4 regions of the Staphylococcus sp. TCBT05 genome follow, and region 2 is predicted to be linked to each of the others. Evidence: riboswitches for the same ligand, from Rfam matches in the RefSeq annotation. Region 2 holds a riboswitch; each other region holds the start of a gene.
The links. A riboswitch is a leader RNA that binds a small molecule or an ion and turns the genes downstream of it on or off. The one in region 2 is predicted to bind S-adenosylmethionine.
Positions count from the first base shown of each region.

Region 1: it holds a riboswitch for S-adenosylmethionine, as region 2 does, so the genes downstream of both, metX (homoserine O-acetyltransferase MetX) here and ACY191_RS11685 (methionine ABC transporter ATP-binding protein) in region 2, are expected to answer to the same signal.
Region 3: it holds a riboswitch for S-adenosylmethionine, as region 2 does, so the genes downstream of both, ACY191_RS03545 (aminotransferase class I/II-fold pyridoxal phosphate-dependent enzyme) here and ACY191_RS11685 (methionine ABC transporter ATP-binding protein) in region 2, are expected to answer to the same signal.
Region 4: it holds a riboswitch for S-adenosylmethionine, as region 2 does, so the genes downstream of both, metK (methionine adenosyltransferase) here and ACY191_RS11685 (methionine ABC transporter ATP-binding protein) in region 2, are expected to answer to the same signal.

Region 1 is NZ_JBUQDQ010000005.1:334,776-343,056, reverse strand. Features, by position in the region: gene ACY191_RS01510 (adenylosuccinate synthase) at 1-273, opposite strand, end outside; gene dnaB (replicative DNA helicase) at 565-1,965, opposite strand; gene rplI (50S ribosomal protein L9) at 1,996-2,442, opposite strand; gene ACY191_RS01495 (DHH family phosphoesterase) at 2,439-4,406, opposite strand; gene ACY191_RS01490 (DUF2232 domain-containing protein) at 4,421-5,347, opposite strand; gene metX (homoserine O-acetyltransferase MetX) at 5,685-6,653, opposite strand; SAM riboswitch class I at 6,716-6,821, opposite strand; gene ACY191_RS01480 (AzlD domain-containing protein) at 6,916-7,245, opposite strand; gene ACY191_RS01475 (AzlC family ABC transporter permease) at 7,242-7,937, opposite strand.
Region 2 is NZ_JBUQDQ010000038.1:975,703-983,983, reverse strand. Features, by position in the region: gene ACY191_RS11725 (organic hydroperoxide resistance protein) at 983-1,408, opposite strand; gene aroD (type I 3-dehydroquinate dehydratase) at 1,737-2,456, shown strand; gene ACY191_RS11715 (nitroreductase family protein) at 2,524-3,063, shown strand; gene ACY191_RS11710 (thioredoxin family protein) at 3,130-3,450, opposite strand; gene ACY191_RS11705 (arsenate reductase family protein) at 3,593-3,946, shown strand; gene gcvH (glycine cleavage system protein GcvH) at 4,121-4,501, shown strand; gene ACY191_RS11695 (toprim domain-containing protein) at 4,798-5,190, shown strand; gene ACY191_RS11690 (thioredoxin family protein) at 5,187-5,486, shown strand; SAM riboswitch class I at 5,542-5,649, shown strand; gene ACY191_RS11685 (methionine ABC transporter ATP-binding protein) at 5,733-6,758, shown strand; gene ACY191_RS11680 (methionine ABC transporter permease) at 6,751-7,446, shown strand; gene ACY191_RS11675 (MetQ/NlpA family ABC transporter substrate-binding protein) at 7,469-8,281, shown strand.
Region 3 is NZ_JBUQDQ010000005.1:787,546-795,826, forward strand. Features, by position in the region: gene ACY191_RS03515 (nucleoside hydrolase) at 1-200, shown strand, start outside; gene ACY191_RS03520 (M23 family metallopeptidase) at 447-1,022, shown strand; gene ACY191_RS03525 (DUF488 domain-containing protein) at 1,108-1,452, opposite strand; gene ACY191_RS03530 (6-pyruvoyl trahydropterin synthase family protein) at 1,532-1,957, shown strand; gene ACY191_RS03535 (PTS transporter subunit IIC) at 2,104-3,147, shown strand; gene ACY191_RS03540 (aggregation-promoting factor C-terminal-like domain-containing protein) at 3,704-4,465, shown strand; SAM riboswitch class I at 4,587-4,695, shown strand; gene ACY191_RS03545 (aminotransferase class I/II-fold pyridoxal phosphate-dependent enzyme) at 4,762-5,949, shown strand; gene ACY191_RS03550 (D-lactate dehydrogenase) at 5,936-6,934, shown strand; gene copZ (copper chaperone CopZ) at 6,998-7,204, opposite strand; gene ACY191_RS03560 (heavy metal translocating P-type ATPase) at 7,242-8,281, opposite strand, start outside.
Region 4 is NZ_JBUQDQ010000038.1:58,890-67,170, forward strand. Features, by position in the region: gene ACY191_RS07440 (alpha/beta hydrolase family protein) at 1-647, shown strand, start outside; gene pckA (phosphoenolpyruvate carboxykinase (ATP)) at 765-2,354, opposite strand; SAM riboswitch class I at 2,520-2,632, shown strand; gene metK (methionine adenosyltransferase) at 2,742-3,938, shown strand; gene ACY191_RS07455 (NERD domain-containing protein) at 4,030-4,938, shown strand; gene ACY191_RS07460 (aldo/keto reductase) at 5,419-6,255, shown strand; gene ACY191_RS07465 (fluoride efflux transporter FluC) at 6,365-6,721, opposite strand; gene crcB (fluoride efflux transporter CrcB) at 6,718-7,083, opposite strand; gene ACY191_RS07475 (hypothetical protein) at 7,149-7,454, opposite strand; gene ACY191_RS07480 (transaldolase) at 7,741-8,281, shown strand, end outside.

The sequences.
Region 1 (8,281 bases), on a different contig from region 2:
AATACCTCTTTCATTTAAACCGTCTAACTCTTTTAATAAAGCAACTGGATCTACTACAACACCGTTACCGATGACTGCAAGTTTTTCTTTATAGAAAATACCAGATGGTACTAAGTGCAATTTGTACGTTTCTCCACCAAATTTAATTGTGTGGCCTGCGTTATTACCGCCTGAAAAACGTGCAATAACGTCTGCTTGTTCTGCTAAGAAATCTGTGATTTTACCTTTACCTTCGTCTCCCCATTGTGTCCCAACGACTACGATTGATGACATATGAGCACCTCCAAGTTTTTCTCAATTAACCACTAAGTATTCTACCAATAGCATAGTTATAATGCAAACAAAAATCGAACATTGATTTTTTGTAATTTTCAAAATTCTTTGTTGCAAGTGATTTTATTTCTATATAGCTTAATCATAGTAATACCAAGGTTTTAACTATCATTTTTAATATTTTACGACACATACTTCCATAACTTTAATATGAGTAAATACAAACAAAAACCGTACGATTAAGCACAAAACTAATTTATCGTACGGAAAAATATTTTTTATAAAATTTTGTTAGCCCATTTCTGCATGGGCGTAATCGATGTCGGTAAATTTATTATATTGCTTCATAAAGTGTAATTTCACGGTACCCGTTGGGCCGTTACGTTGCTTGGCAATTATAATTTCTATTTCACCGTTTTCATCATTTGTCTGTGGTTCAAAGTTTGCATCGTCATCGTCGTCTTCATCCTCGCCACGATTATAGTAATCATCACGATATAAAAAGGCTACGATATCGGCATCTTGCTCTATCGAACCAGATTCACGAATATCACTCATCATTGGACGTTTATCTTGTCGTTGTTCAACACCACGTGATAACTGACTCAACGCAATAACTGGACATTCAAGTTCTCTGGCAATCGCCTTTAATGTACGTGATATTTCAGATACTTCTTGTTGACGATTATCTGAAAATCGTGAACCACTACCGGAAATTAATTGTAAATAGTCAATTACAATCATATCTAAGCCGTGTTCTTGTTTGAGACGGCGACATTTTGAACGTATATCGGTAATACGAATCCCTGGTGTATCATCGATAAATATCTTCGTTCTTGATAGTTTACCAACGGCAATCGTAAATCGATTCCAGTCCTCTTCGGTCATTGAACCTGTTCTTAAGCGGTTCGAGTCTACGTTACCTGAGCTACAAATCATACGTGTGGCCAATTGATCGGCGCCCATCTCGAGTGAAAAGATTCCAACTGAATAATGATCTTCATGTGTCGCAACTTTCTGCGCGATATTCAGTGCGAAGGCAGTCTTACCTACTGATGGACGTGCCGCTAAAATAATTAAATCACTGCGATTAAACCCTGCAGTCATCTGGTCTAGGTCACGATAACCTGTCGGGACACCAGGTGTTTGACCACTGTTTTGATCTAATACTTCAGCATTTTCATATACTTCACCAAGTACGTCACGTATATCTTTAAAGCCATCACTTTCACGTGAAGATGATAGTTCTAAGATTCTTCTTTCTGCATCATTTAAAATTGCATCTAATTCAAGTTCGTCATTATAACCATCATTCGCAATACTATCTGCTGTTTGTATTAACTTTCGTTTAGTAGCATGCTTAAACACAATTTCTGTATAGTATTGTATGTTTCGAGTGGTCGGAACGCTATTGGATAGCTCGGCAAGATACTGCGGACCACCCGCTTCATTCAATCGCCCTTCTTGTGACAATTGATCCATGATTGTTACGACATCTATATCTTTATTATCTTCGTTGAGGTTCATCATCGCTCTAAAGATGTGTTGATGTGCGCCTCTATAAAATGACTCAGGAAGTAAGACTTCCTGAGTTGTGTTAATCAATTCTGGATCTATGATAATGGCACCTAATACAGACTGTTCAGCCTCATTGCTGTGCGGCATTTGATTTTGTTCATACATTCCATCCATTACGATTACACCTCATATTTCAATTCGTTATTATTGTTCAACTGTGTGCACACGAATTGTACCTTCTACTTCTTTGTCTAGCTTCACAGGTACGTTGGTATAACCTAATGCGTGGATACCGCTTGGTAGATCCATTTTACGTTTATCAATTTTGATATTGTGTTGGTCTAGTAAGGCTTGTGCGATTTGCTTTGTACTTACAGAACCGAACAATTTACCACCTTCACCTGTTTTAGCTGATACTTTAACTTCGAGTTCAGTTAATTGTTCTTTTAGCTTTTTAGCGTCTTCAATTTCTTGTTGGCGTTCAGCTTCTGCTGCTTTATTCTTTTGTTCTAATTGTTTTAAGTTTCCTGGTGTTGCTTCAATTGCGTAATTTTTCTTCAATAAGAAGTTATTTGCGTAGCCTACTGGTACTTCTTTAACTTCGCCTTTTTTACCTTTACCTTTAACGTCTTGTGTGAATATTACTTTCATGTATTCTCACTCCTACTCATTTGTTCTGTTATTGCTTCTTGAAGTTGATCGATTGCTTCTTCTACAGTTACACCTTTAATTTGTGTTGCAGCGTTTGTTAAGTGACCGCCACCACCTAAGGCTTCCATCGTTAATTGAACGTTAACTGCGCCTAAAGAACGGGCAGACATACCGACGACGTCATCTTCACGTTTGGCTACTACATAAGAAGCATCTACGCCATCTAAACTTAACAGCTCATCGGCAGCTTGTGCAACCGTGACGGGATGATAAATTTTATCTTCCGAACCATGTGCGATGGCAACACCATTGTCTTGTAACTTAACTGTTTGAATCAATTCAGTTCTATTAATATATGTGTCGATATCATCTTTCAAGAAATGCTGTGTCAGAATTGTATCCGCACCATGCGCTCTTAAATAACTTGCTGCATCAAAGGTTCTAGAACCTGTACGCAACGTAAAGTTACGTGTGTCAACGATGATACCGGCAAACATAATTGTCGATTCGAGACGTGTTAAACGTTGCTCAGTTGGTTGATATTCTAATAATTCTGTCACTAACTCTGCTGTAGAACTTGCATATGGTTCCATATACACTAGTAACGGACTAGAGATAAAGCTTTCACCACGTCTATGGTGATCAATAACCACTTTACGATTGGCCTTGTTTAGAATGTTTTCATCGAGTACCATCTCTGGTTTATGTGTATCGACTACAACAAGCGTTGTCTTAGAGGTCATGATATCCCATGCTTCATCAGAAGTAATAAATCGCTCTTTAAGTTCAGACTTTTCATTGACCGCTTCCATTACACGTCGTAAGGTTGGATCGATATCCGATTCATTCAATACTATGTAGGCATCTAAGTTATTCATCATTGCAAAGCGTGACACACCAATTGCACCACCGATTGCATCTAAATCAGGTCGTGTATGACCCATGATAATTACTTTGTCACCTTCCATTAAGATATCTTTCAAGGCATGTGAGATAACTCGAGCTCTAACACGCGTACGTTTTTCCATTGGGTCAGTCTTACCACCGTAGAAACGTACATTACCGTTCATATTTTTAATTGCAACTTGGTCACCACCACGGCCAAGTGCTAAATCTAAGCCGGATTGCGATAGTTCACCTAAGTCGATAAGATTTTCAGAGCCTTCACCGACACCAATACTCAATGTCAGTTGAGCACGATAACCCACACTCTTCTCACGGAGCTGTCCTAAAATGCTAAAGTTAGCATCTTCAATTTCCTTTAAAATACGTTGATTTAAATAAGCGACAAATTGGTCTGAACTATAACGTTTAAAGTAAACATCATGTTCCTCTGCCCATCTACTGATTACACGTGTCACCATCGAGTTGATTTCAGAACGCTGTGTATCATTCATGTTCTGTGTAATTTCATCGTAGTTATCTAAGAACAATGTCGCGATAATTGGTTTAGATTCTTCATATAAATCATTTGTCTGTACTTCTTCAGTTATATCGAAGAAATACAATACATGTTCACTTTCTGAATAACGCACACGATAGTGGTATTCATTCTCTTCAATTTCTACTTCTTGTGTTTTTTCTAATTGCTTTAAAATATTTGGATATACTTCATTAACTGGATCCGAAATCACATTACGACTCAAACGATCCGACATAAACTGGTTCATCCACTCTATGTTTTCATTTTCATCTAAGATAATCATACCGATAGGTAACGTCTTAATAGCAATATTGTTACCTGCAGAAATATGTCCACTGAGATTATTGACGTAATAGTCTAATTTCCGAAAAGCTTGTCTTACCATCCAGGCTGTCGCTATGATGACAAACACTAAAACAACGGTCGCAATTCCTGCGACTAATTGGTTAAAGATAAACCAAACAACAACGAGTGCGATTGCTGTGAGTGCCAAAATAATAAATGGTAAAATCAACGCTTTTTTAGTGGATTGACGGTTCATTTTTCCACCCCAAATCATTTTTTAATGATGCTTTTCAGGTTAAAGCATAAATCTACCAATCCAATGAGTCCCACGATATGTGTAAATGGCGTTAATATTGTCCCAATCACCATTAAAATAATCGTAAGTGCAAGCGGCATTGATTTTGCTTTTCCAAAAAAGTGAATAACACTCAACCCTTGAATATACATACATAATGATAACACAATTTCAAAGTTTAATACGACACTTTGAAAAGTACCCGATTGGGTAGCAAACATAACACAAAACAGCACAATAATATAGATGACTAATATCGAGCGTTTCATCTGCCATGCATATAATGGTTTGAATATTGGTGTAGCAACTTTGAATTTACGTAAGATTGGAAATGTAATAATAAGATTAATCAATATAAGTAGAAAAACTGCAATCACAATATAACTCGGTAATTGTACTGCAAATTGGCGGAAACCTTCTTCAAGAATCATTTTAGAATCTCCGGAGACTGCCGACTCTGTTATAAGTTGATGCATTTGTTGTTTCACTGGATTGATGATTGCAGAGGCTTTTGGTAATTTATCAAAAGTCTGTAATAACATAATCGCGATAAGTGAAACGATACTCATAAATGTAGTTGTAACATATAAAATACGTTCTTTTGACGTACGTTCTTTTAACAATTGGCCTACGATAAAGCTCAAGAAAATAATGAGGACCAATATACTTAGCACAAATATATTACCTAATAATGTTGTTAAGACAACCGATATAACCGCTGCTAAGCCAAACGACTCGTTTGATTTGTGCCATAAGATGATACCTGGTATCGTAGCAAATAATGCGAGTACCAGTCCTAGCGGTGGTAATATATGTAAAGCTAAAGCTACTACTATGAAAGCAATTATGCTAAGAATAGTTGCTTTAGGATATATTTTTGAAAACAAGTTCGCCACTCCTATACTATTTTTGACTATAACTACCATTTTAACCAATTTAAATCTTTTACACAATTTTACCGACCCATTTTATATAGAAGAATTAATGATCTGATAACATCGTTTAACATCCCCTTTGATTTACTGCAAATTCAGAAATCGTCTCTATCAAACTAGATTACTGATTACATGGATTAATGACTATTCCATCATTGCTTTTGCCTTCTAAATTCCATACTTCTCGAATCTATTATTTCAACTTTTTTAAAATCAAAAAGGGCAATGCCTAATAACAACTCACAACGAGTCAGATGTCATTATGCACTGCCCATATTTCAATAAATATTCAATAACCTCAATATTATTTACGTTTAAATTTAGATAAGTTTAAGAAATGATATAAATTAGGTGCCCAATCATTAAAATTAAGCAAGAAACCATCGTGCCCAACATTATCAGGAACAAAGAAATGTTTATGGTATTTAAAGCGTTCTCCTACTGCCTTAACTAAATCGTCTGGGTAGAGTAAATCATCGGTGAAACCCATTGTCATGACCTTTGTATCAAGTGAGCCAAACACAGCATCCACGTCATCTCTTCCTCTATCTAAATCATGGCTATCTAAGACGTCGAGCAGTGTTAAGTAACACTCAGACGCGAAATGTTGTTTAAATTTATCGCCTTGGTGTTTCTGATACGCAACTACTTGATCAGGTGTGAAACGTTTGTCATAACTTTTTGATGAACGATAGGTTAAGAATCCTAACTGTCTTGCGATACTCATTCCTTCTTTGTTATCAAGCAGAATAGCCTGTCTTGCGATTTCATTGAATGCACGACTATAAGATGACGTTCGATCAGTAGCAGCTAGGATTACTGCTTTCTCTACTTCAAATTTACGGTTATACAAAAGTTCCATCGCCTGCATGCCACCTAAAGAGCCACCGATTAATATATTAATCTTTCGATACCCTAGTGTTTCGATACCTAGTTCAATAGCTTTGACAATATCTCTCAACGTTAATTGTTTAGGAAAATCTACATCATTGAGTGCAGAACTTGAACCATATGGACTACCAATAACATTAAATGTTAAGAACTGATAATCATGAATTGGCATGTATCCACCATCAATAATTTCACGCCACCATCCAGGATCTTCATTCGTACCATATGTCAGATGATTGCCTGTTAATGCATGGCAAACTACTACAAGCGGTTGCCCTTGAAAACCCACATGCTCATAGCGTAACTTCAAATTTGCTATCGTTTCACCAGATTCAGTCGTAAATGGTCCCAATTCTAATGTATCAACCGTATAATTTGTCATTTTTTACCTCCTACTTAAATAAAAAAACTTCTCACTCTAAAAATAAGTAAGAAGTTTAACTATACTTATCATTCGAGTATCTCGTTGGTATTAGCACCGTACTACATCTTATATAGCCGGTTGCTGAAGCTTCAACGGGCCAAGTCCCTCTGCTTCTCGAAATAAGATTTTATTTTATTTATATGCATCTCATATAAAAGATGTCATAATTTTCTAATTATTGTCATTCTAACGGATATTAACTCTTACATCAATGAATTATTTAAAATAGCCATCTTAAGAGTGCCATTATTAAAATGCCTCCAATAATTGTAAAGGTTAGACTACGTGTGATAACTGCAATTAAGATTGTAGGTACCATCGTTATAATAAACGGGAAATTTAATGTGTAGCCAAGTCCATTGTCATGTTGCTCTATAACGCCATCTATAATTAATGCCGTGAATAGTGTAATTGGAATAAATGAGAGCCATTTGACGACCTTTTCAGACAACTGTATTTTCGTGATTAATATAAAAGGGATAACCCTTGTTAACCATGTAACTAACCCACACAACAAAATGATAATAAGCATATGTAGAGAAATCGTCATTTATCCATCACCACCCCAAGCATTGCCGCAACAACTGAAGCTAAAATAATCGCCAAGTATGACGGCATAAATAAACTGAACAATAACATCATAGCCACAACACAGATAATTAAGACAAAGTAAATTCTAATATGCGAGCGCTTTACCGCTTCAAATTGAGAAACCGCTAGAAAGATAAACATTGCTGTGATTGCAAAATCTAATCCTAAAGCATCCGGATGTTGTATGTATTTGCCAAATATAGCACCTGCAACAGATGACACTGTCCAAAATAAATACGCTGTAATATTTAAACCGTGTAGCCAACGATCATTTATCTTCTCACCTTTTAAATGTGGCGTGATAGCTACACCAAATGTCTCATCAGTTATAAGCGAAGAAAGCCCTAACCGATTTAACAATCCATAATCTTTATAATTCGGGGCTAATGTCATGCTTAATAAAAACATTCTCGAGTTAACTATGAATGCTGTAAGCACAATAGCCGTTATGGGTGTCCCTGAGATGACTAATGTACAAATTATAAATTGAGCAGCACCAGCGTAAATCACTAAGCACAATAATATAATTTCAAGAATACTAAAGCCAGAGGCTACAGCGACAATTCCAAATGATAATCCAACACCAGCATAGCCTAACAAAGTGGGGATACATTCTTTAACGCCTTGTTTAAATGTGATATGTTCTTTCATCATCTCACCCCTTGTTGATGTATTTTGATATTCACATTCTATTACAAACATTTAAAAACAACCATATCTTTTAGACTTCGGTATGTGTTACGTAAGACAAACTACAGTCTAAAAACGTTGCTATTACAGCAATTTTAAATTATTTTATAGACTCAGATTAATTTAGACCACCTGGCAGAAAAAGGTTTAACAACGCTACTATTAATTTGATTTTTAACCTTTTTTATATCGTTACACCTCCCCTACCCTCTTATGATAATTTGATAGTTACTTGCTTCCTGTATTTTAAAAATTAACTAGACTAAAAATTTGTTCAATATTTTGTATTAATATGGTTCACCTAA
Region 2 (8,281 bases):
ATGTGTAAATGTAATTAGTTGAATTTTTTTAGAACTCATTTATATATAAAAATTATGATATAATGTGGTGAGATACATATTTGAAAGAGAGGGCAAAGATTGTGACGTCAATTATCACAATAGTTGTTTCGCTAATCGTTCTTGTCCTGATTGCTTTTTTGGTTTTAATTACTTATTTTATCTTAAATGATAAAGATGACAGATTCTAATATTTATTTGATGGTTTATAAAAAGAAATCAAGATTTGAACAAAAAAGATTTTGGGACAAAAATCCTAGAAAAATAGCACTCAGATGAATGAATTAAATTTATCTGAGTGCTATTTTAATATTACATATTGTTGGCTCGCTTTCCTAGGGGACAGCTTCAGCCTGTAGTCTTCAGCTTGTCCTGTTCCCACAGGAGTCTCGCCAACATACTGCAAAAAATAATGTTTTATATTGAAATACAAATGTTAAACTTTTATAAGAATGTAAATCATGAAATATCCATTTTTCTTATCTACTGTTTTATGTTCAATATTATAAATTATAGGCTCGCTTTCCTAGGGGACAGCTTCAGCCTGTAGTCTTCAGCTTGTCCTGTTCCCACAGGAGTCTCGCCAAAATACGTCGATTTAATAAAAAATTCACGTTAAAATATACTTAATAAAATAAGGCCTTTTCATATAATTTGATAATCACTACTAAGTTAATTTAACGAGGTGTCTTAAATATAAAGATTATGACATTTTTCAACTTATGCTGCCAATGGCAATTTCAATACATATTTCTTTAAATGATATGTCATGCTATGTTAATACAATCATTGAAATAATCTCTGACAATAAAACAAATGAATTCAAACATCATCATGGAACGATGTCTTATCATTCTAAATGAATATTAAAAAGGCAATTTCTATATGATTTCAATAGAAATTGCCTTCTTATCGTTGTCCAAGAAATTTGTTTCTTAGACGCTTTTGATTTTATATTAAGTGCTTATTTTACTACTTCAACACTTAAATCTACATCAATATTGCCACGTGTTGCTTTTGAATATGGGCAAAAGTCGTGTGCATCTTGTAAATACTTTTCAGCATCTTCTTGTGATAATACATCTTTCACTTTTGCATCTATTGAGACGCTTAATTTTGGACTTTCTGCTTCAGGATCGTCTTCTAAACGGACTGTTAAAGTTACTTCTGGTTCTGCACCACGAACTTTATTTTGTTTTAAAATTAAATCAAATGCACCATTAAAGCATGACGCATAACCTGCTGCGAATAATTGTTCAGGATTTGTACCCTTTTCAGCATCAGCTTGAGCTGGTGGAATTACCGCTACGTCAATTGCTTTGTCATCAGTTTGAACGTGTCCATTACGTCCACCTGTATTTGTTGCTTTCGTTTCATATTTTACTGCCATTTAAAATACCTCCTTTAGGTCTTTATTCTTATGTCTACCCATTGTATAAAATTTAAACCATAGGAATTCGTTTTCATTATAAAATAAATTTTAATATGGTTGATGCAATATGCATATACCATCAAATTGGAGTGTATTATAGGCAGAAATGACTCAGGTTATGTAACGGGACTAGTTGTAATAAATAACTTTATCGTGGTATGAAATGAATAGCGCAGTAAATGTGTTATGTATTGCTGATTCTGCTGAAAATAATAACTTGGCATTGTGTTATTTTCAAAATTTGTTATACAATAATTTTAATTATCTTATAAAGGGAGTACATATAATGACAAAAGTCGATATTGCTGTGACGATAGCTCCAGAAAATAAAATAACTGAAGAAACACTACAACAATTAAAATTGTATAGTGACTCATTTGAAATTATTGAATTGCGCATAGATCAGTGGCAAGCGTACAATAATGAATTATTGGAGCAAACTATTGAGTCAATAAAAGAGTTGAATATCAATAAGCGATTATTGGTGACCTATAGAACGCAATCACAAGGTGGTGCAGGAACACTTGAAGATGATAATTATAGACAATTGTTATTCAATATTAGCAATGTCAATGGTGTTGATTTACTAGATATTGAATTTGACAAGTCTGTTAACAGAGATTTATTCATAGCACTTGTAAATGATGTGGAGTCACAAGGTGTGGAAACTGTATTGTCATATCATGATTTCAAACAAACGCCGCCTATAGAAGAATTAAAGCATTTATATTTTAAAATGCACCAATTGTCACCAAGCTATATCAAGGTTGCTGTGATGCCACATGACAAGATGGATGTGCTACGCTTGTTAGAAGTGGTTTCTGAAACCGCTGATACAGTATCAGAAAAAGTGATTGGCATATCAATGTCTAAATTAGGTATTGTTTCAAGGACTGCGCAAGGTGTATTTGGTGGAGTAGTTTCTTATGGTTGTTTGGATACACCGAAAGCACCTGGTCAAATTCATGTTGAAACATTGAGAGCACAGTTGAATCTATATGAGTAATTTGAAAATATCGTCATTCTACATTATAATTGATAATAGTTATCAATAGAGAAAGGGCGATATAACTATGGAACTGCAAGAGGCTATTTCACAACGTAGAAGTGTAAAAATCTTTAAGAGAGATATGACTATAGATGAAGATGCATTATATGATGCGATTAAAAAGGCTGCTGATGCACCTAACCATGGACACAGGGAACCGTGGAGAGTGATTCACGTTGCTAAAGATAGATTGGGAAATATGAGTAAACAACTAACTCAAATTGCGTTTCATGATAAACCGAAAAAGCAAGAAGATCACTATCAAGTCGTTACTAATTTAGGTGGTATGTTGGTCTTGATTTTAAAGGAAGACCCTCATCAATTAGAAGGTTTAGAAGATCATTTGGCGTTTGGTGCTTATGTACAAAATTTGATGCTATTGTTGCATGAAGCAGGAATAGGTACATGTTGGAAGACGCCGTCTTATATTTTTGACAAAGAAGTCCAAGCTCTATTTAATATTAAAGAAAACGAACGTTTACTAGGATTTTTATATTTAACTGACTTAGAAGATAAAATGAATTATAGACCACGACATACTGAAAATATAATTGAAAAGTTTTAGCCCATTAAAAAAGGAGTGAGACCAAGAAGTCTATATCAATAGATTTTAGTCTCACTCCTTAATTTATTATTTAAATGTTTCTGCTAAGAAAGATTCAACTTGTTCTGGTGATTTAGCATTTGCAGAATGTAAGTGTGCTAATTTATTTCCATCTTTAAATACGAGTAGACTTGGAATTCCCATCACTTCATTGTCTGCAGCTACATCTTCTAATTCATCTCTGTTAACTGTAAACCATTGGTAATCATTATATTTTTCAGTTATTGGATCAATCCACATATCCATAGCTTTACAATCAGGGCACCAGCCTGCTTCGAATTTAACAATGACTGGTTGATCACTTTGAATTGTCTCTTTAAATTGATCAGTTGTATTAATAGGTTGCATAATTAATTCTCCTTTTTGATAGATTAGTAATACTATTATAGCGAAATTATAATTCTAATAAAAAAAATTAGCTTAATAATTAGAGCGTTTTATGAATAAATTTGATATATTAGTGATAACTAGACATAGGAGGTACAGAATAATGATAAAATTTTACCAGTATCCTAATTGTACAACATGTAAAAAAGCAGCAAAATTCTTAAAAGACTATGGCGTTAGCTTTGAACCAATTGATATTGTACAACACACACCTACTAAGAGTGAATTTAAAGAAATTTTAGCTGGAACAGATATTGAAATTAATAAACTTTTCAATACGCATGGCGCAAAATACAGAGAGTTAGGTCTCAAAGATAAGATAAATGATTTAACAGATGATGAAAAACTAGATTTACTAGCTTCAAACGGTATGCTAGTTAAACGACCACTTGCTGTATCTGGTGATAAAGTGACTGTTGGCTTTAAAGAAGACGAATATAAACAAGTTTGGTTATAAGACAATATTAGTCATGGCAATCAAGTAAAGCATAATAAGTTTACAAAAAATGAAAACGCTTTATAAAAATGAGCGAAAAACGGTTGAAGGTGCAATGTTATCCCACTTTATAGTTGCCCTAATACCTTTCATATGGCATCATGAATATGTAATAACATTTAGGAGGGGATACTCGTGGCAGTACCAAACGAATTAAAATATTCTAAAGAACATGAATGGGTAAAAGTTGAAGGAAATACAGCAACAATTGGTATTACTGAATACGCTCAAAACGAATTAGGAGATATCGTATTCGTTGAATTACCAGAAGTTGATGATGAAATTAATGAAGGCGACACTTTTGGTAGTGTTGAATCTGTAAAAACTGTTTCTGAATTATATGCACCACTTTCAGGTAAAGTACTTAGCTCAAATGATGAGTTAGAGGATAGCCCTGAGTTTGTAAATGAATCACCATATGAAAAAGCATGGATGATTAAAATTGAATTAAGTGATGAAAGCCAATTAGAAGATTTATTATCAGCAGAACAATATTCTGAAATGATTGGTGAATAAACATGACTGAAACTCCTTGATCCTTTGAATCTGGGAGTTTTATTTTATATGTAAAAATAGTGCAAATTATATTAAGCGGATGAATAATCTTTAACAATATAAAAAGAAGATGTTATATGCTGTGGTAATGCATAAAATAGATGCAATAACTATATATGAACAATTAAGATATAGTCAAATTTATCTAGAGTGTGCAAAGGTTACATGATAAAAATGTAAATAATGTTTATGCTTATTAACTAATGTGAAAAACTTAATAGAAGAGAATAACTATCAACATTTAGAGGGTGGATATCATGACGATACTAAACCAAGTAATCATTGTCGAGGGGAAGTCCGACAAGAAGAGGGTAAAGCAAGTTATAGATCAGCCAATTGAAATTATTTGTACGAATGGTACAATGGGCGTTGATAAATTAGATGCAATGATTGAATCATTATATGGAAAACAAGTGCATATACTTGTTGATTCAGATAATGAAGGTGAAAAAATCCGTAAATGGTTTAAACGTTATTTAAGTGAAAGTCATCATATTAGAATTGATAAACAATATTGTGAAGTTGCAAAATGTCCAAAGCCATATCTCTCACGAGTTCTAGAAAAAAATGGATTTAAAGTAAAGGATGAAGAGAGCATGGCAAAGGCTCAAATAGATTATATAGCTGAAAGGGTTAGTTTATTAACATGAACGTAGCAAAAGAAACGCGTGTCGATATACATGAACACGATGATAAAGAGAAATCACTGGTGTTTGGCTATACACCTACGTGTGGAACATGTAAAATATCTGAACGAATGTTAGACATCGCTAATGAAATCTTACAATTACCAATTACGAAAGTGGATTTGAATTTTTATCCAGAATATAGCCAAAAGCACGAAATTCAATCTGTACCCGTACTAATAGTCATGTCAAAAGGCCAAGAGATAAAGCGTATTTACGCATTTCAGTCGGTACCTTATTTATTAGAAAATTTAAAATAGTTATTGACGAATCTCTAGTGCGATGGTAGGATTATTGATAATTAAATAAATGAAACTCTTATCACGAGAGGTGGAGGGATGTGCCCTACGAAGCCCGGCAACCGTCTGTAACAGAAATGGTGCCAATTCACAAAAAGTCTTGTTGGACTTTTGGAGATGAGAGAAGCGGCAAATGCTTTCTCTATTCTTCGGTGAACAAGGGAAAGCATTTTTTAATTGATAGAGCAATACAAGGAGGCAACTATGATGATTGAGTTAAATCAAATAGTGAAAAGGTACAAAACTAAGAAACAAGACGTACTTGCTGTAGATCATGTTGATTTAAGCATTCAATCAGGCTCAATCTTTGGGGTAGTTGGTTTTTCTGGTGCAGGAAAGAGTACTTTAATCAGACTCTTAAATAATCTCGAACAGCCTACTTCAGGAGACGTTATCATTGATGGCGATACTATAGGGAAACTATCAAAATCAGAATTACGTAAAAAACGTCAAAAAGTGAGCATGATATTTCAACATTTTAACTTACTATGGTCAAGAACGGTTTTAAATAATATTACGTTTCCATTAGAAATTGCAGGTGTTTCAAGATCAGAAGCGAAACAACGTGCACTAGAACTAGTGGAGCTAGTAGGATTGAAAGGTAGAGAGGACGCTTATCCGTCAGAACTATCTGGTGGTCAGAAACAACGTGTCGGTATTGCAAGAGCATTGGCTAATGAGCCGAATGTATTACTATGTGATGAAGCAACGAGTGCCCTTGACCCACAAACAACGGATGAAATCTTAGATTTGCTGTTGAAAATCAAGGAACAACGTAATTTAACAATTGTGATCATTACACACGAAATGCAAGTTATTAGACGCATATGTGATGAAGTAGCCGTGATGGAAAATGGCCGAGTCATTGAACAAGGTGCAGTAACATCTGTCTTTGAAAACCCACAACACGATGTGACAAAACGTTTTGTCAAAGATGATTTAAATGATGATTTTGATGAGTCTATTACTGATTTAGTACATATTGATGATAATTCGTATATCGTACGTTTGAACTTTACAGGTAATAATACGACTGAACCACTTATTTCATATATTACAAAAACACATGATATTGATGTGAACATATTGGAAGCGAATATCAAACATTCTAAAGACGGTTCCATCGGATTCTTGGTATTACATTTACCATCATTAGATTCAGAAAAGTTCGAAAAGTTCAAAAATGATTTAGAAGCGCAACATGTTTCATTGGAGGTGTTAAAGCATGGGTAATTCATTTAGTGACATACTCCAAGAAATGATTACAATGCCAAATGTTCAATGGAGTGAGGTTTGGATTGCAACATACGAGACATTGTATATGACAATTGTTTCTACGATATTTGCATTTATCTTTGGTTTAATTTTAGGTGTGTTATTATTCTTATCTGCTAAAAGTGATTCGAAGGCAGCTAGAATATTTTATAATATTGTATCGTTCATTGTTAACTTGTTCAGAGCGATACCATTCATTATCTTGATATTACTATTAATTCCTTTTACAAGCTTAGTACTTGGAACAATTAGTGGTCCTACTGGTGCTTTACCAGCACTAATTATCGGTGCTGCACCATTCTATGCACGATTAGTCGAAATTGCATTTAAAGAAATCGATAAAGGTGTTATCGAGGCAGCATGGTCAATGGGTGCAAATACTTGGACTGTAGTTAAAAAGGTATTAATACCTGAAGCAATGCCAGCATTAATCTCAGGTATTACGGTTACTGCCATAGCATTAGTTGGTTCAACGGCAATTGCCGGAGTTATTGGTGCAGGTGGGTTAGGTAACTTGGCATATTTAACTGGATTTACCCGAAACCAAAATGATGTCATTTTAGTTTCAACTATTTTAATACTTATTATTGTCTTTATCATTCAATTTATTGGTGATTGGGCTACAAATAAGATAGATAAGAGATAAAATTAAAAGGAGACTTAACGATATGAAAAAATTATTTAGTTTTGCTTCGGTTTTAGTTCTTGCACTTGTTTTAGCAGCTTGTGGTAATGGCGGCGGGAAAGATAAGACCATTACAGTTGGAGCATCACCAGCGCCACATGCAGAAATTTTGGAAAAGGCTAAACCATTACTTAAAGACAAAGGTTATAACTTAAAGATTAAAACAATTAACGACTACACTACGCCAAATAAATTATTAAATAAAGGTGAATTGGATGCAAACTTCTTCCAACATACACCATATTTAAAAACAGATAAAAAAGACAAAGGTTATAAAATTGAATCTGCTGGTAACGTACACTTAGAGCCAATGGCTGTATATTCTAAAAAATATAAAAGCTTAAAAGACTTACCAAAAGGTGCAACAGTTTACGTATCAAACAACCCAGCTGAAGAAGGTAGATTCTTAAAATTCTTCGTTGATGAAGGCTTAATCAAATTGAAAAAAGGTGTAAAACCTGAAGACGCAACATTTAAAGATATCACTGAAAACAAAAAAGATATTAAATTTAACAACAAACAATCTGCAGAATACTTACCTAAGATCTATCAAAACCAAAAAGCAGATGCTGTAATTATTAACTCAAACTTTGCTATCGATCAAAAATTAAGTCCACAAAAAGATTCAATTGTTGTTGAGAAAGCAAAAGATAATCCATATGCTAACTTAATCGCAGTTAAAGAAGGACACAAAGACGATAAGAAAATCAAAGCATTAATGGAAGTATTACATTCTAAAGAAATCAAAGACTACATTAATAAAAAATATGATGGTGCAGTAGTACCAGCAAAATAA
Region 3 (8,281 bases), on a different contig from region 2:
TATTGCAACCCGAATTATTTACGATGCAATACACGAGAATCGATATTGAGTGTCAAAGTGATTTAACTTATGGCACAATGTCGGTAGATTTAAATGATATTACACAAAAGGAAAAAAACGCCAATTTTGCGATAGCTGTTGATGTAAATGACTTGTGGGATTTAGTTGAAAATATTTTACAAAGTTACAATAAATTATAATAAATGCGCTATTGTTAGATTAATCACTAGATTAAAGATGATGAGACAGAGCTTTATAAAACGATTCCTCCAATGGAAATGGTTTTATAAAGCTTTTTATTTATGCTGTTATTTGGTAGATACATCATTGCAGCATATAGATATATTATTTTTATGTGAGCGTTGTGTAAACGAATTATTCGCATTCATGTTGATGAGTGCGTATACTAATTACACAAATTTATTATTTAAGAGGTGTTACCTTTATTGAAGAAATTATTAAAATACTTAGCTATTTGTATCGTGATTGTAGGAGCGATAGTATTTTTTGTACAATATAATGAAGAAATTAAACAAACCGTGACTAAATTATATACTAATCAAAGTCATGAACCAGAAGAGTCAAATAATGACTTTGAAGCACTATTTAATCGTAGTAGAGAAACAGAAACTTTTGGTGAATATCAATATAGTGATTTCGATGGTAAACATTATGGCATTGACTACGATTTACCTGAAGATACACCAGTTAAAGCAGTGACCGATGGCGTTGTGACGAGAACCTTTAATAATAAATTAGGTGGAAAAGTCATACAAATTCAAGAAGATAATGGTAGATATCATCAATGGTATATGCATTTGAATACATTTAAAGTAGCGAAAGGTGAACGTGTGAATGCAGGTGACACCATTGCGCTCTCTGGTAATACTGGTGAGCAAACGACAGGTTCGCATCTTCATTTTCAAAGAATGAAAGATGGGGTGGGCAATCAATTTGCAATAGACCCCAAATCTTTCATAGATAAATTACCTAACGGCGAAAAGAGTTTGTATGAATTGTAACCGACTGAATGGGTTGTATTGTAATGTAGTATACGCTACCGATAGGATTGTGAATATATATGCTAAGATAATGCCTTGAAGCGTATTAGCTCAATAAAGATTGAAGTACAACGGCTTGATTATGTTGAGTATCTTTGGCGCCGAATAACAAGACGACCGGTTTATCACTTTCATCAACCCATTGTTTTAATTGTTTAAATGCTTTAGCTTGGTCGTCATTATCAGTTAATTCTTGTTGGTATTTCGATTTGAACTCTGTGAATTTTTCTGCATCGTGATCGAACCATTTTCTTAACTCTGTAGAAGGTCCAATATCCTTTAACCAATGGTCGATCTTAGCTTGTTCTTTAGAGATGCCTCTTGGCCATACACGATCTACTAATATGCGTAATCCAGTTACTTGTTGATTTTCACTTTCATCATTGCCAATAGCTGTAAATTAAAAACATCGTAGTTTGAAGTTATTTTTTAGAAAAAGGGTAAAATAAAGAAAAACAGGAGGTTTTATGATGAATAAGTTTGATCATGTGCAGCCACCGAAAACGTATCAATATAGAACGAATAATGTGTTAATCAGAAATAGTTTCCAATTTCAGTGTGATAATAGAATTTATTTTTCTGAAACATTGCATAAAGATTTAAAAAATAAGCTATATCGTTTTAATGTAGAGATATTATCACCTATTGATGATTATGGGTTGGCATTAGATTTTAATGTTGTAGACAAATTATATGATGAACACATTAAACCTTTTTTAGCAAATCAGTTATTAAATGACACATTACCAGCTATGAATACGACTGCAGAAAATATTGCGTTTTGGATTTGGGAACAGTTTGAGCAATACCTTCCAAATGGAAATACACTTTATAAATTAGAGTTTTACGAAAACGATCGCCAAGGGCTTGTATTGACTGAAGCATTCATGCAGTAACATGAAGTAGATTTAGCGTATCGTTTTCAAAATATGATGGAATTTATAGATAATGCAAAATTAAATGACTAAAACAAAAATTAATATTCTGAAAATTTGGAAAATATGATATATTAAGTACCTACTACAACTAAGGAGGAACTTCTATGATCAAGGTAAGTCCAAAACAGTTTATTAATAATGTATTATCAGGCGTGGCAATCGCAATTGTGGCCGGACTGATACCGAATGCAATTTTAGGAGAATTATTTAAGGTTTTTGCACCGAAATATCCCATCTTTCAAACGTTATTGCAAATTATTGAAAGTATACAATTTACAGTACCAATCTTGGTAGGTGCATTAATAGCAATGCGATTTAAATTATCACCTTTAGCGACAGCCGTAGTAGCAAGTTCGGCATTTATTGGTAGTGGTGTTGCGCAATTTAAATCAGGTACATGGGTATTAATGGGTGTAGGTGATTTAATTAACACGATGATAACTGCAGCTATTGCAGTGTTTATTATATTAGTGATTGGTGAGCGTTTTGGTAGTCTCACGTTAATCATATTACCAACTTTTGTTGGAGTTATTGCAAGTTTGGTAGGTGTTTTATTGTTACCTTATGTGAAAATGATTACCACAGGTATAGGGAATTTGGTGAATTCATTTACAGAACTGCAACCTATTTTAATGTCTATGTTAATCGCACTTGTATTTAGTTTTATTATTATTTCACCTATATCAACCGTTGCAACTGCATTAGCAATAGGTATTAGTGGTTTAGCTGCTGGTTCAGCTTCACTTGGAATAGTGGCATGTGAAGCAGTACTTGTTGCTGGAACTGTTAAGATCAATAGAGCAGGTGTGCCGATTACTATATTTTTAGGTGGCGTTAAAATGATGATTCCTAATATGGTGCGTCATCCTATCATATTATTGCCTATTTTTACTACTGCTTTAGTCACAGGTTTTGCCGGAGCACTTATCGGCATTGGCGGTACTAAAGAATCTGCTGGATTTGGTATTATTGGACTAGTCGGTCCAATTAGTGCATTTAGGTTTATGGAACATTCACCACTATTGAGCCTGTTGATGGTATTTATTGCATTTTTTGTAGTGCCATTTACAATTGGTTATATTATTAATACCTTCTATATGAAAGTATTGAAATTATATGATCGAGATATTTTTAAATTCTTAGCATAATGAAAATAATTTAAAATACAGCTTAATAAAGTTAACAATTAATTGAGTCGTCTACAGGAGTAATAAAACCTGTAGACGATTTTTTCGGTAAAATTAAAGTTGAATACCGTCATGAAAGTAATAGATAGTTAGCGATTGAATTTTCAGAAAAAACAAAAATTACAAGTTTTGCCCCAATAAATATATTTTTTAACGGTTTATATTATTACAAAAGTATTACAGAAAGGATACTTGTAATAATTCAGAAAATAGTCTTAATGTGAAAAAAGTAGTAAGTTACACTGTTATAACAACATTTTACATTAAATGTTAGCGTTATCTTTGATAGTTTATGCGTAACAAAACAAAACAAAAAGATTGCAATGTTACATAATGAGCTTGCTTTTGTAAAGTTTTGTTATATACATGTAATATAAAAACGAGAAATTTATGGTATATTATTTGTGGTCAAAAAATTAGACATAAATTTTAAACAATATTAGCAGATACGATAATTTTATTAACGAAAATATAATTTACTTTTAGAAAAGAATTAAATTTGGAGGATTTTTTTATTATGAAGAAAACAATTTTAGCATCATCTTTAGCAGTAGCATTAGGTGTAACTGGATACGCAACTCAAGCAGATCAAAATCAAGCGCACGCTTCTGAGCAAAACATCGACAAAGCACACTTAGCAGAATTAGCTCAAAACAACGCTTCAGAATTAAACGAAAAACCATTACACGCTGGTGCTTACCACTATGACTTCGTATTAGGCGGATTCGAATATAAATTTGATTCAGATGGTCAATCATGGTCTTGGAGCTATGACGTTGCAGGTTCACAAAGTGCATCTACAAACGTTTCATCAAACTCAGCTCAACAAGATGTAAGTGCACAAGCATCTACAAACACTAACGAAAAATCATCTAACGAAGTAAGTTCACAACAACAATCAAGCAATGTAGAAGTTCAAGCAGTTGAAGCTCCTAAAGCTTCTTCAAACTCAAACGTTCAAACTGCTCAAACAAGCACTGCAACTAAAGCATACGAAGCTGCAAAAACACAAGCTGCTTCAACTGGTGGATCAGTTAAAGCTCAATTCTTAGCTGCTGGTGGTACTGAAGCTATGTGGAATACTATCGTATTACCTGAGTCAAGCGGTAACCCAAATGCTGTTAACGAATTAGGATACAGAGGTTTAGGTCAAACTAAAGAATCTTGGGGAACTGGTTCAGTTGCTACTCAAACTCAAGGTATGATCAACTATGCTAAAGAACGTTATGGTTCAATCGAAGCTGCATTAGCTTTCCGTTCAGCTAATAACTGGTGGTAAGATTTAATTAAATAATTAAATGATTCAACACTATATATAGAGCGACTCTTTAGAGTCGTTCTTTTTTTACATTGACAAGTTTGAATATTCTGATAAAATAATTAGTAATTTAATATGAAGCAACTTATCTAGAGAAGTTGAGGGAATTGGCCCGATGATACTTCAGCAACAGACGTGATTGACGTACTGTGCTAAATCCAACAAGCAATATTTGTCTTGAGAGATAGGTGACATATGATATGACTATATGCCGCTGAACTTCGGTATATAGTTTTTTATTTAAGGAGGGCAGTTTTATGGTAATGTCAGAAAGATTATCTCAGATACCTGACAGCTATTTTGGAAAGACAATGGGACAAAAAGTAGAACATGGCCCCTTACCATTAATTAATATGGCGGTGGGTATACCTGATGGAGAAACACCTAAGGGCATTTTAGATTGTTTTAGTAAAGCAATACATATACCAGAGAACCAAAAATATGGTGCATTTCATGGAAAAGATACCTTTAAACAAGCGATAGTTGATTTTTATCAACGTCAATATCAAGTAGCGTTAGATAAAGAAGATGAAGTATGTATTTTATATGGAACAAAAAATGGTTTAGTTAATTTACCGCAGTGTATTGTTAATCCAGGAGAAAATGTGTTGTTGCCTGACCCAGGATATACAGATTATTTAGCTGGCGTAAAATTGGCTGATGCAATTCCGGTACCACTGGTATTGAATTCTCCGGATTATTTACCTGAATGGGATAAGGTGGCACAGTCAGTCTTAGATAATACTAAATTGATATATTTAACTTATCCAAATAATCCTACGGGATCAGTTGCGACACAAAATGTATTTGATGAAGCTATAAAGCGTTTTAAGGGGACAAAAACTAAAATTGTTCATGATTTTGCATATAGTGCCTTTGGTTTTGATCATAAAAACCCGAGTATATTGCAATCACCACAAGCCAAAGATGTAGCGATTGAAATATTTTCACTATCTAAGGGCTATAATATGTCAGGATTTAGAGTTGGTTTTGCAGTAGGTAATAAAGAGGTGATTCAGGCGCTCAAAAAATTCCAAACACACACACATGCAGGCATGTTTGGTGCGTTACAAGATGCTGCAACATACGCTTTAAATCATTATGATACATTTTTAGAGGAACAAAGTGCTACCTTTAAACGCAGGAGAGATCTTTTTGAAGCAAAATTGGCTGAAAAACACATTCCATTTGAACCAATGAAGGGTGGTATATTTTTATGGTTAGCTACTCCGGAAGGTTATGATGGTGAGCAATTTGTTAAGTATTTATTAGAGGAGCAATCTATTTTAGTAGCTCCTGGCATCCCATTTGGCGAGCATGGGCGTAATTATGTCAGAATTTCACTAGCATTGAATGATGCACAACTATTAGAAGCAGCTAATCGTTTACAATCATTAAGTGCTTTATATCATAAAGAAGGAAGTGTCTGCGATGACAAAAATTAAATTGTTTGGTGTAAGAGAGGAAGATATTCCTTATATTGAAGCGTGGTCAGCACAACATAAAGTATCTGTAGATTTAGATAGTCAATTATTGACTGAATCCACGGTAGATAGTGTCCGAGGCTTTGATGGCGTGTCTGTATCACAACAAATCCCTCTGCCCGAAGTGGTTTACAAAAAAATGAATGAGTTTGGAATAAAACAAATTGCCCAAAGAAGTGCGGGGTATGATTGTTATGATTTTGAATTGGCGAATAAGTATAATTTAATCATTTCAAACGTACCTTCATATTCACCTGAGTCAATTGCAGAGTATACTGTGTCCCAAGCATTAAATTTGGTGAGAAACTTTAATGATATACAGCAAAAGACCGCAGAACAAGATTTTCGCTGGCAACCTGCCATCTTATCGCGCTCTATTAAGGATTTAACAGTAGCAGTGATTGGTACAGGACGTATTGGTAGTGTAGTTGCGAAAATATTTGCAAATGGTTTTGGTGCTAAGGTAATTGCGTATGATATTGTGAAAAATGAACAATTACAATCTATCGTGAGTTATAAAGATACAATTAAAGAAATAGTGGAAGTAGCTGATATTGTTACGGTGCACGTGCCAGCAAGTGATGAAAATCATTATTTATTTGATGAATCATTATTTAATAGTTTTAAAGAAGGTTCAGTATTTATAAATTGCGCTCGTGGGTCGATTGTGAATACCCGTGCCTTAATTGAAGCTATTGATAAAGGTATTATAAAGGGTGCAGCATTAGATACATATGAGGCTGAAAAGGGTCTATTTCCTAGTGATCAACGTGGTGTCACATTAGAAGATGAATTATTACGTTCACTTATTGAACGTAAAGATGTTATTTTATCTCCGCATATTGCTTTCTATACGGATGCTGCTGTTGAAAATTTAATAGTTGATGCTTTAGATGCAACTATTGAGGTATTACAAACAGGAGATACATCATTACGTGTAAATTGATTATAACAAAATAGAGGCTCATATCATCAACGCACTTTGATGATATGAGCCTCTATGATTGTGCTATTTTACATCATATCCTTGATCTTCAATAGCCTCTTTCATGTTAACTGTTGTAACTTGTGTTTGATCGTAATCGACTGTGACATTTCCAGCTTCAAGATTTACTTCAGCAGTTGTAACACCATCTAGATTTGTTAGTGCTCCTTCAACAGCTTGTTTACAATGATTACAACTCATACCTTCTACTGCAATGATTTCTTTAGCCATAACATTCACCTCCTTATAAATTTTTATATAGGGTTAACTATAGTTTCATTCTTTTTAAACGTAAAGCATTTGTTACTACACTGACTGAACTTAATGCCATTGCTGCGCCAGCAATCCAAGGAGCTAATAAGCCTAATGCAGCAATAGGAATGCCTGCTACATTATAACCCAATGCCCAAAATAGGTTTTGACGGATATTACGGATAGTATATTTACTTGCCTTTATGGCTTTAGGTATTAACAATAAATTGCCTCCCAGGATAGTAACATCTGCTGCTTCAATAGCAACTTCGGTACCTGTACCTATTGCAATACCTATATCTGCTTGTACTAGAGCAGGTGCATCATTTACACCATCTCCTACCATAGCTACTTTATGCTGATTTGTTTGTTGAATTTCTGCAATTTTTGCTGCCTTTTCTTCCGGTAATACTTCCGCAATAACGGTATCTATATTTACTTGTTTAGCAATAGCATGAGCTGTACGTTCATTGTCGCCTGTTAACATGACGACGTTGATGCCTAAATCATGCAATGCTTGAATTGCTTCTCGTGCATTTGATTTCACAGTATCTGCAACGGCAATTATGCCATTAATTTGATTATCGACAGCTACAAACATAGCAGTATGACCAGCTGTCTCGTAGCGTTGTAATTGTTCTATTTGCTCAGTTGTATCAATATTATATTCTGTCATTAATTGTTGATTACCTGCTAAGATATGACGATTATGAATAATAGCTGAAATACCTCTGCCAGGTATAGAAGTGAAGTGTTCAGGCTCTAACAATTTAATATCGTTATTAACAGCATGTTTCACTATAGCATCGGCTAATGGATGTTCGGATCCATTTTCTGCAGATGCAAGTAATTGTAGCGTCTCGCTATTACCATTGAATGCAGTGACTACTGGTTGACCATTTGTAATTGTCCCAGTTTTATCTAAGACTACAGTATCAATTTCATGTGTTCGTTCAATATGCTCTCCGCCTTTAAATAAGATGCCATGTTCAGCAGCTTTACCAGTTCCTACCATTATAGAAGTAGGAGTAGCAAGACCTAATGCACAGGGGCAGG
Region 4 (8,281 bases), 920 kb from region 2:
TGCGCGGAGGTAAAGGACAGGTAGGGATGGTCCGTACAGGACGTTTGATGCAATTTTATGATGCGCACACTTTAGTATTTGGTCCTTATTATCGTGGCAATAATGGTAGTGAAGGTAAAGATGAATTTTATGGCGGTGATTTGGATGATGTATGCGTTGCTGTTCGAATACTACATGACATGTATCCTGATGCACCAATACATATGGTTGGTTTTTCTAGGGGTGGCTTACAAGGTTTATTAACTTTCCAAGCATTGCCAGTTTCAAGCTTTATCATTTGGGGTGGCGTGTCGAATATACATTTAATGTATGAAGAACGTGTTGATTTAAGAGGAATGTTACGCAGAATGATTGGTCACCCAAAGAAAGATTATGCTGCTTATGCTAAGCGAGATGCATTGACATCAATAAACTCAGAGTGTCCGCCCATCTTCATTGTGCATGGTGGCAAGGATAAACAAGTAGGTATACATCAAGCATATCATTTAGAATGTAAATTGTCTGAAAGAAACGTGACATTTCGTACATTTTATCAAATGGATGAAGGTCATGTACCAAGACCGCCTGCAATTAAACATGCATTAAACGCTGTTAAGCAGTGGATGACGGATGTTGAAAATAATTGTATTCAGCAACACTACATTTAATATAATCGTCTTCTAAAATGAGTTGGAATATAATAGCCTGAATGTTTAAAAATATATTTATTTTTGTTAATTTATATAAAAAAAGACCGTGTGTTAGGCACACGGTCTTTTTTGGTATTATTTAAATCCACCATTTTTTGCTAGGTCAGATACTTCTTCACCAAACTTTTCAAAATTACGTTTGAAGCGGTCGATTAAATCTTGAGCTTGCGCTTTGTATTCATCTGATTTGCTCCAAGCGTTAATTGGGTTTAATAATGTTTGAGGTACATCTTCGACATGAATTGGAATATTTAATCCGAACATATCATCTTTAATGTATTCAGCATCTTTAAGTTTACCTGTAATGGCTTGGTTTACCATTTGTCTAGTGTAGTTTAAGCTGATTCTTCTACCAACACCATATTTACCACCAGTCCAACCAGTGTTTACGAGATAGACATCAACATCATGTTTATCGATTAGGTCTCCGAGTAAATCTGCATATACCTTTGCATTTAATGGCAAGAAAGGTGAGCCGAAGCATGTTGAGAATGATGGTTCAGGTTCTGTAACGCCACGTTCAGTACCTGCTAATTTAGCAGTGAACCCACTTAAGAAATGATACATTGCTTGATCTTTAGATAATTTGGAAATTGGAGGTAATACACCAAATGCATCTGCAGTTAAGAATATAATTGTATTAGGATGTGCAGCTTTTGATGGTGTTACAATGTTATCAATATGATTGATAGGGTATGCAGCACGTGTATTCTCTGTGTATTTATTATCATCGAAATCTACATCACCGTCTTCATCAACGACAACGTTTTCTAAAATTGTTCCATACTGGATAGCGTCGTAAATTTGTGGTTCCTTTTTATATGAAAGGTTAATTGCTTTTGCATAACAACCACCTTCAATATTGAAGATCCCGTTGTCATTCCATCCGTGCTCATCATCACCAATTAATTTACGTGTAGGATCTGCGGATAACGTTGTTTTACCTGTTCCTGAAAGACCGAAGAATAGTGCAACATCGCCTTTTTCGCCGACGTTAGCAGAGCAATGCATACTCATAATATTATCTTTCGGCAACAGGTAATTCATTACAGAGAAAATACCTTTTTTCATTTCACCTGCATATTCAGTACCACCGATTAAAATAACTTTGTGTTTAAATGAAGTAATGATAAATGTTTCAGAATTTGTACCATCTACTTCTGGATTAGCTTTAAAATGTGGCGCTGACACGATTGTGAAATTAGCTTTAATTTCTTGTGCTTCTTCTTTAGATTTTGGACGTATAAACATGTTTTGGGCGAATAAATTATGCCAAGCAAGTTCATTGATTACTGTTAACTTTAACTGTGATTCTTCGTCACTACCTGCATAACCATTAAAGACATAAAGTTCGTCCTTTTGATCTAGGTATTCAAGAACTTTGTCATATAATTTTAAAAATGTTTCCTCTTCGATAGGTTGGTTGATATTACCCCAATCGATAGAATCTCTATAAGATGGTTCTGTCACGATGAATTTGTCTTTAGGTGAACGTCCAGTATATTTACCAGTCTTTGCATTAATTGCTCCAAGTTCTGTTAATTCACCCTCACCATTATTTAAAATCTTGTTATACAATTGTGTTGTAGAAAGTTGGAATAATGATGACGTTTTGCCCAAAATGTTTTCGATTTTATTAGTGTATGTGTATGTATCTACAGCCATACTCAATCCCTCCAAAGTTATTTGTATTGTAAGCCTTTACAATTAAAAAGTATAACACATATGATTTATTAGTACACATCATTTTAAAGGGAATTTAAAATTTATATTAATAAATGTTAAATTGACATTATTACTTAACTTCGGTACTATAGTGATTAACGGATTCTCTTATCCTGAGAGGCGGAGGGACATGGACCCAATGAAGCCCAGCAACCTCTTCTTAATACGAAGAAAGGTGCCAAACCGTTTGCAGACAAATACCGTCTGAACGATAAGAGCGAATGGACGTATTAGGGCCTTCTCTCTATTTAATATAGTGAAAAGGCCCTTTTTTAATGAGCTCACAGTATAGAGAATATTCGTAATTTAAAACTAAAGGAGCAAATTATGACTTACAATAGAAGATTATTCACATCAGAATCTGTAACAGAAGGACATCCAGATAAAATTGCCGACCAAGTTTCAGATGCGATTTTAGATGAAATATTAAAGGATGACCCAAATGCACGTGTAGCTTGTGAAACGACAGTTACGACTGGTATGGCGTTAATTTCAGGTGAAATATCAACAACTACTTATGTTGATATTCCTAAGGTAGTAAGAGAGACAATTAAAGAGATTGGCTATACGCGTGCTAAATTTGGTTATGATAGTCAAACAATGGCAGTATTAACAGCGATAGACGAACAATCACCTGACATCGCTCAAGGTGTGGATACCGCATTAGAATATCGCGATGATTTATCTGAGGCGGAAATAGAGGCGACAGGTGCCGGAGACCAAGGCTTAATGTTTGGCTATGCAACAAATGAAACAGATACTTATATGCCATTGCCAATTTTCTTATCTCATCAATTATCTAAACGTTTATCAGACGTAAGGAAGGATGGCATATTAGACTATCTTCGCCCAGATGGTAAAGTGCAAGTAACTGTTGAATATGATGAACATGATAAACCAAGCCGTATTGACACAATTGTAGTTTCTACGCAACATGCTGAAGATATTGAATTAGAACAAATTCAAAATGATATTAAAGAGCATGTTATTTATCCAACAGTTCAAAAAGATTTACTAGATGAACAAACAAAATTCTACATCAATCCTACTGGTCGATTTGTAATTGGTGGACCTCAAGGAGATGCGGGCTTAACAGGTCGTAAGATTATTGTAGATACGTATGGCGGATATGCACGCCATGGTGGTGGATGCTTTAGTGGTAAGGATCCTACAAAAGTTGACCGTTCAGCAGCATATGCAGCACGTTATGTAGCTAAGAACATTGTTGCAGCAGGATTAGCTGATAAATGTGAAGTGCAACTTGCTTACGCAATTGGTGTTGCAGAGCCAGTTTCTATATCAATCGATACATTTGGTACAGGAAAAGTGAATGAAAGTGTGTTAGTTGAAGCGGTTAGAACTCACTTTGATTTAAGACCGGCAGGAATTATAAAAATGTTAGATTTAAAACATCCTATTTATAAACAAACTGCAGCATATGGTCATTTTGGTCGTACGGATGTGTTGTTACCATGGGAGAAACTTGATAAAGTCAACTTATTGAAAGATTCTGTACAAGCATAATAAATTGCCTTAAGTGTATAGTTTACACTCGAATAAACAGATGATTTCCATTATAATAAAGTTACTGATCACATAAAGGAGCGTTATTGTTATGAACTCATTGGGACCTTTAGAAATTGGTTTAATCGTGGCAATTATCGTAGCAATTATTTGTTTGATTTTATTTATTGCTGCTTTAAACAGTAAGAAGAAAGCACAGAAAAAGATTGAAGAACAATATCAATCTAAAGAACAAAAGTTAAAAGAAGCACACGAAGAAGAATTAGAAAAAGAAAGAATCGAAAATAAAAAGACTGTTACAAAACAAAAAGAAGAATATGATGCGACAGTCAATACTAAAGATAGAGAAATTGATGCACTGAAACTTTTCTCAAAAAATCATAGTGAGTATGTAACAGATATGAGATTGATTGGTATTCGGGAACGCTTAGTAAATGAAAAGCGAATTAGACCTGAAGATATGCATATTATGGCCAATATCTTTTTACCACGAAATGAATTTAGTGATGTGCAACATATCAGTCATTTAGTATTAACACGTACAGGGTTATATATAATCGATTCCCAATTGTTAAAAGGTCATGTCTATAATGGCATCAGTGCAAATCAATTCAAAGATCAACCAATGATTGAGCAAGTCTTCGATACATTAGATCTTGATAAGCAAAAGGCTCAAACATTAGTATTAGATCAAAATGATGATAAGAAATCATTGAATTTTGTAAATTATACTGAGCATATTAATGATATTGAAAAGTTAGCAGGCGATATTCAAACAGAATTGAACTTGAAATTCACACCGACGACTATCTTGTACTTTAATCCGAAGAATGAAGGTGCTGTTACAATCACAAACTATGCACAAAGTTCAAATTCTAAAGTGCTTGTTGGTCCAGAACAATTGGATGAATTCTTTAATAAGTTTGTCTTCCATGGTCGAATTCAATACACTGTCGAAGATTTACAACGCATTATGGATGAAATTGAATCTTTTAATTAATATCTTTGCTAAAGTAACGTAATCAATTTTCTGAAATGAATAGAGTGGTTGGGACTTAAATCATCCATTCTCAAATAAAAGAGAGCTAATCCATTGTTGATTAGCTCTTTTTTTTATATTTAAATTTGGTTCGTAATATATGTAGATAACAAAAAATAATAAATTCCGTGTAATTAATTGTAGCGTAGATAAATTTAATTTGAAGTTTTTGATTTGAAAATACATCATCATGTGGAGTATCTGGCGAGAGGCCTAAGTGAAAAATGCTAGGCAAAGACCAATGGTGAGATGACATGCTAGGAAAACGAACTGAGAAAACTATGATAAATTAAAGTTTGGAAGTAGTAAATATGTGCAATACATATTAGTGATTAACGTAATAAATAGCTAATTTATTTGGTTATGAAGCTTTTTGATTTATATGACTTACGAAATTGTATATCATGTAAGATAAGTAAAGTAAAAAAGGGGATATGAACATTGGAAAATATTACGTTTTACAATGGCAATGAAATGCCGATACTTGGATTAGGTACATTTAGAGTAGATAATAGCGATCAATGTAAAGAAGCAGTAAAACATGCTATAGAGAGTGGATATCGCCATATTGATACAGCTATGATTTATGAAAATGAAGAAAAAGTTGGCGAAGGTATTGCTGAAGCGTTAGAATCTACTGGTATTGACCGAAGCGAACTATTTATTACTTCGAAGTTATGGTTAGCAGATTATGGCAGAGACAATGTTGCAGATGCTTATGCAACGAGTTTAAAAAAATTAGGATTAGACTATTTAGATTTGTATCTTATGCATTGGCCAGGTACTGATGAAGCGTTAATGATTGATACATGGCAAGGTATGGAAGATTTATATAAAGATAATAAAGTTAAAAATATCGGTGTTAGTAACTTTGAACCAAGTCATTTGGATGCACTATTAGCTCAAGTTTCAATTAAACCAGTGATTAATCAAGTTGAATTTCACCCATACTTACTGCAACAAAAATTAAGAAACTATCTAGAAGTTCAAAATATCCATTCTGAGTCATGGTCACCATTAATGAATGCACAAATCTTAGAAGATGAGACAGTGCAACAAGTTGCTACAGAAATTGGTAAAACACCAGCTCAAGTAGTTATTAGATGGAATATAGACCATGGTGTCGTTGTTATACCAAAATCTGTGACGCCATCTAGAATTGAAGAAAACTTAAATGTCTTTGACTTTAAATTGACTGCAGAGCAAATTGAAAAATTAGACCAGTTAAATGAAGATAAACGTATTGGACCAAATCCATTAGAATTTACTGGCGAATAAACCATTTAAATTTAGAAATATTAATATTAAAAAGAACCTAGTAAATGCGTTTTTATAACAATTCATTTACTGGGTTCTTTATTTTGTTAACTAATATTGCTGATTACATTTATAAAATAATATACCCGATGAAACAGGCGGCGAATGAAACAACATATTGGAGTAAGGAATATCCAATAAAATGCCACAGATTTTGTTTATCTACTAACATCTTTACAAGTTCAGAAGATAAAGTAGAAAAAGTGGTTAATCCGCCTAGGACACCAATAATTAGCAATGGATGTATCCAAGATGTATGTATAGTCATTCCCATAATAAAGCCGATAAAGAAACTACCTATAATATTAACGAATGGCGTAGCAATTGGAAATGGGGAAGTGAATTTAGTAGCACAATAATTTGTAATAAAGCCTCTAATGACTGCTCCGATACCGCCACCTAACATTACGAATAAAATATTGATCATGCTATCTTCCCTCCAATTCGCACACCGATATAACAAACTATAATCCCAATGATATAACTCGTAATCGCATAAATAACTAATAATAAATAGTACTGGTGCGCTAACATAGATACTAATTCAAATTGGAAAGTAGAAAAGGTGGTAAAGGCTCCGATAAAGCCAGTAGTAATACCTTTTTTTAAATGTGCGTTATTGGCGAAATATTTTAGTGCTAAACTACCTAACAATCCCATTAAAAAAGAACCCATGATATTAGCTATGAAAGTACCGGTGGGAAAGCCACTATCAGGATTCATAAAAGAAAACCAATATCTTAAAAGTGCTCCAATTGAGCCACCAATAAAAATAAATAGATATTGCATCATTTATACGCTTCCTCTCAATAAAATAAAATACTACAAAAGTATTTTACCTTTTGTAGCATAATTTAGAAAATAATACCAAATGTTGAAAGCGAAGAAAGGATATGAATGATAATTACGATGAGTAATACAAACGGTAATATTTTACTCGCTTTTCTAATCCAATCTGATTTGTCTTGAGAATGTTTAATCGATTTATCTGCAAAAATAATAGAAATTATTAAAATAACAGCATTTATAATACTACAAACAAAAATTAGTTTAATTATAGAATTAAAGTGCATATTTAGAAGAGGATTTCTAGTATTAAAATAAAAACTGATAATAATCAATAAACTAGATAAATAAAAATAAAGTTTTGAACGTGCCATATTTACCTCCTAGTGCAATTCATCTAATAATGATACCATATTTTTACATAAAATTAACTAAATTTACAATTAAAAGAAAAAGCAAGATTTTTATTATGATGAAAATCTTACTATTGAGGCAAATTTACTACTGTAATTTGTAAAATTCTACTCTAAAAATTTTGACAATTTAAGCAAAAAATTAGAATTTCATGTTAAATGGTGGTATAAATGAGTTGAATGGTTAATAACCGTTATAAAAATAATTCTTTATAGAATTATTTATTTTAGTCAGGAGGAATTTTTAATGGCAAAATTAAATGTTGAAGTGTTTGCAGATGGTGCAGATATTGAAGAAATGAAAGCTGCTTATAAAAATAAACAAGTTGATGGTTTTACAACTAACCCTAGCTTAATGGCTAAGGCTGGCGTAACAGACTATAAAGCATTTGCTGAAGAAGCTGTACGTGAAATTCCAGATGCCTCTATTTCATTTGAAGTATTTGCAGATGACTTAGAAACTATGGAAAAAGAAGCTGAAATTTTAAAACAATATGGTGAAAACGTATTTGTTAAAATTCCAGTTGTAAACACAAAAGGTGAATCAACAATTTCTCTAATTAAAAAATTATCAGCAGACAATGTTCGTTTAAATGTAACTGCTGTTTATACTTTAGATCAAGTTAAAGAAATTACTGAAGCTGTTACTGAAGGTGTACCAACATATGTTTCAGTATTTGCTGGCCGTATTGCTGATACAGGTGTAGATCCATTACCATTAATGAAAGAATCAGCAGAAATTACGCATAGTAAAGATGGCGTTAAATTATTATGGGCAAGCTGTCGTG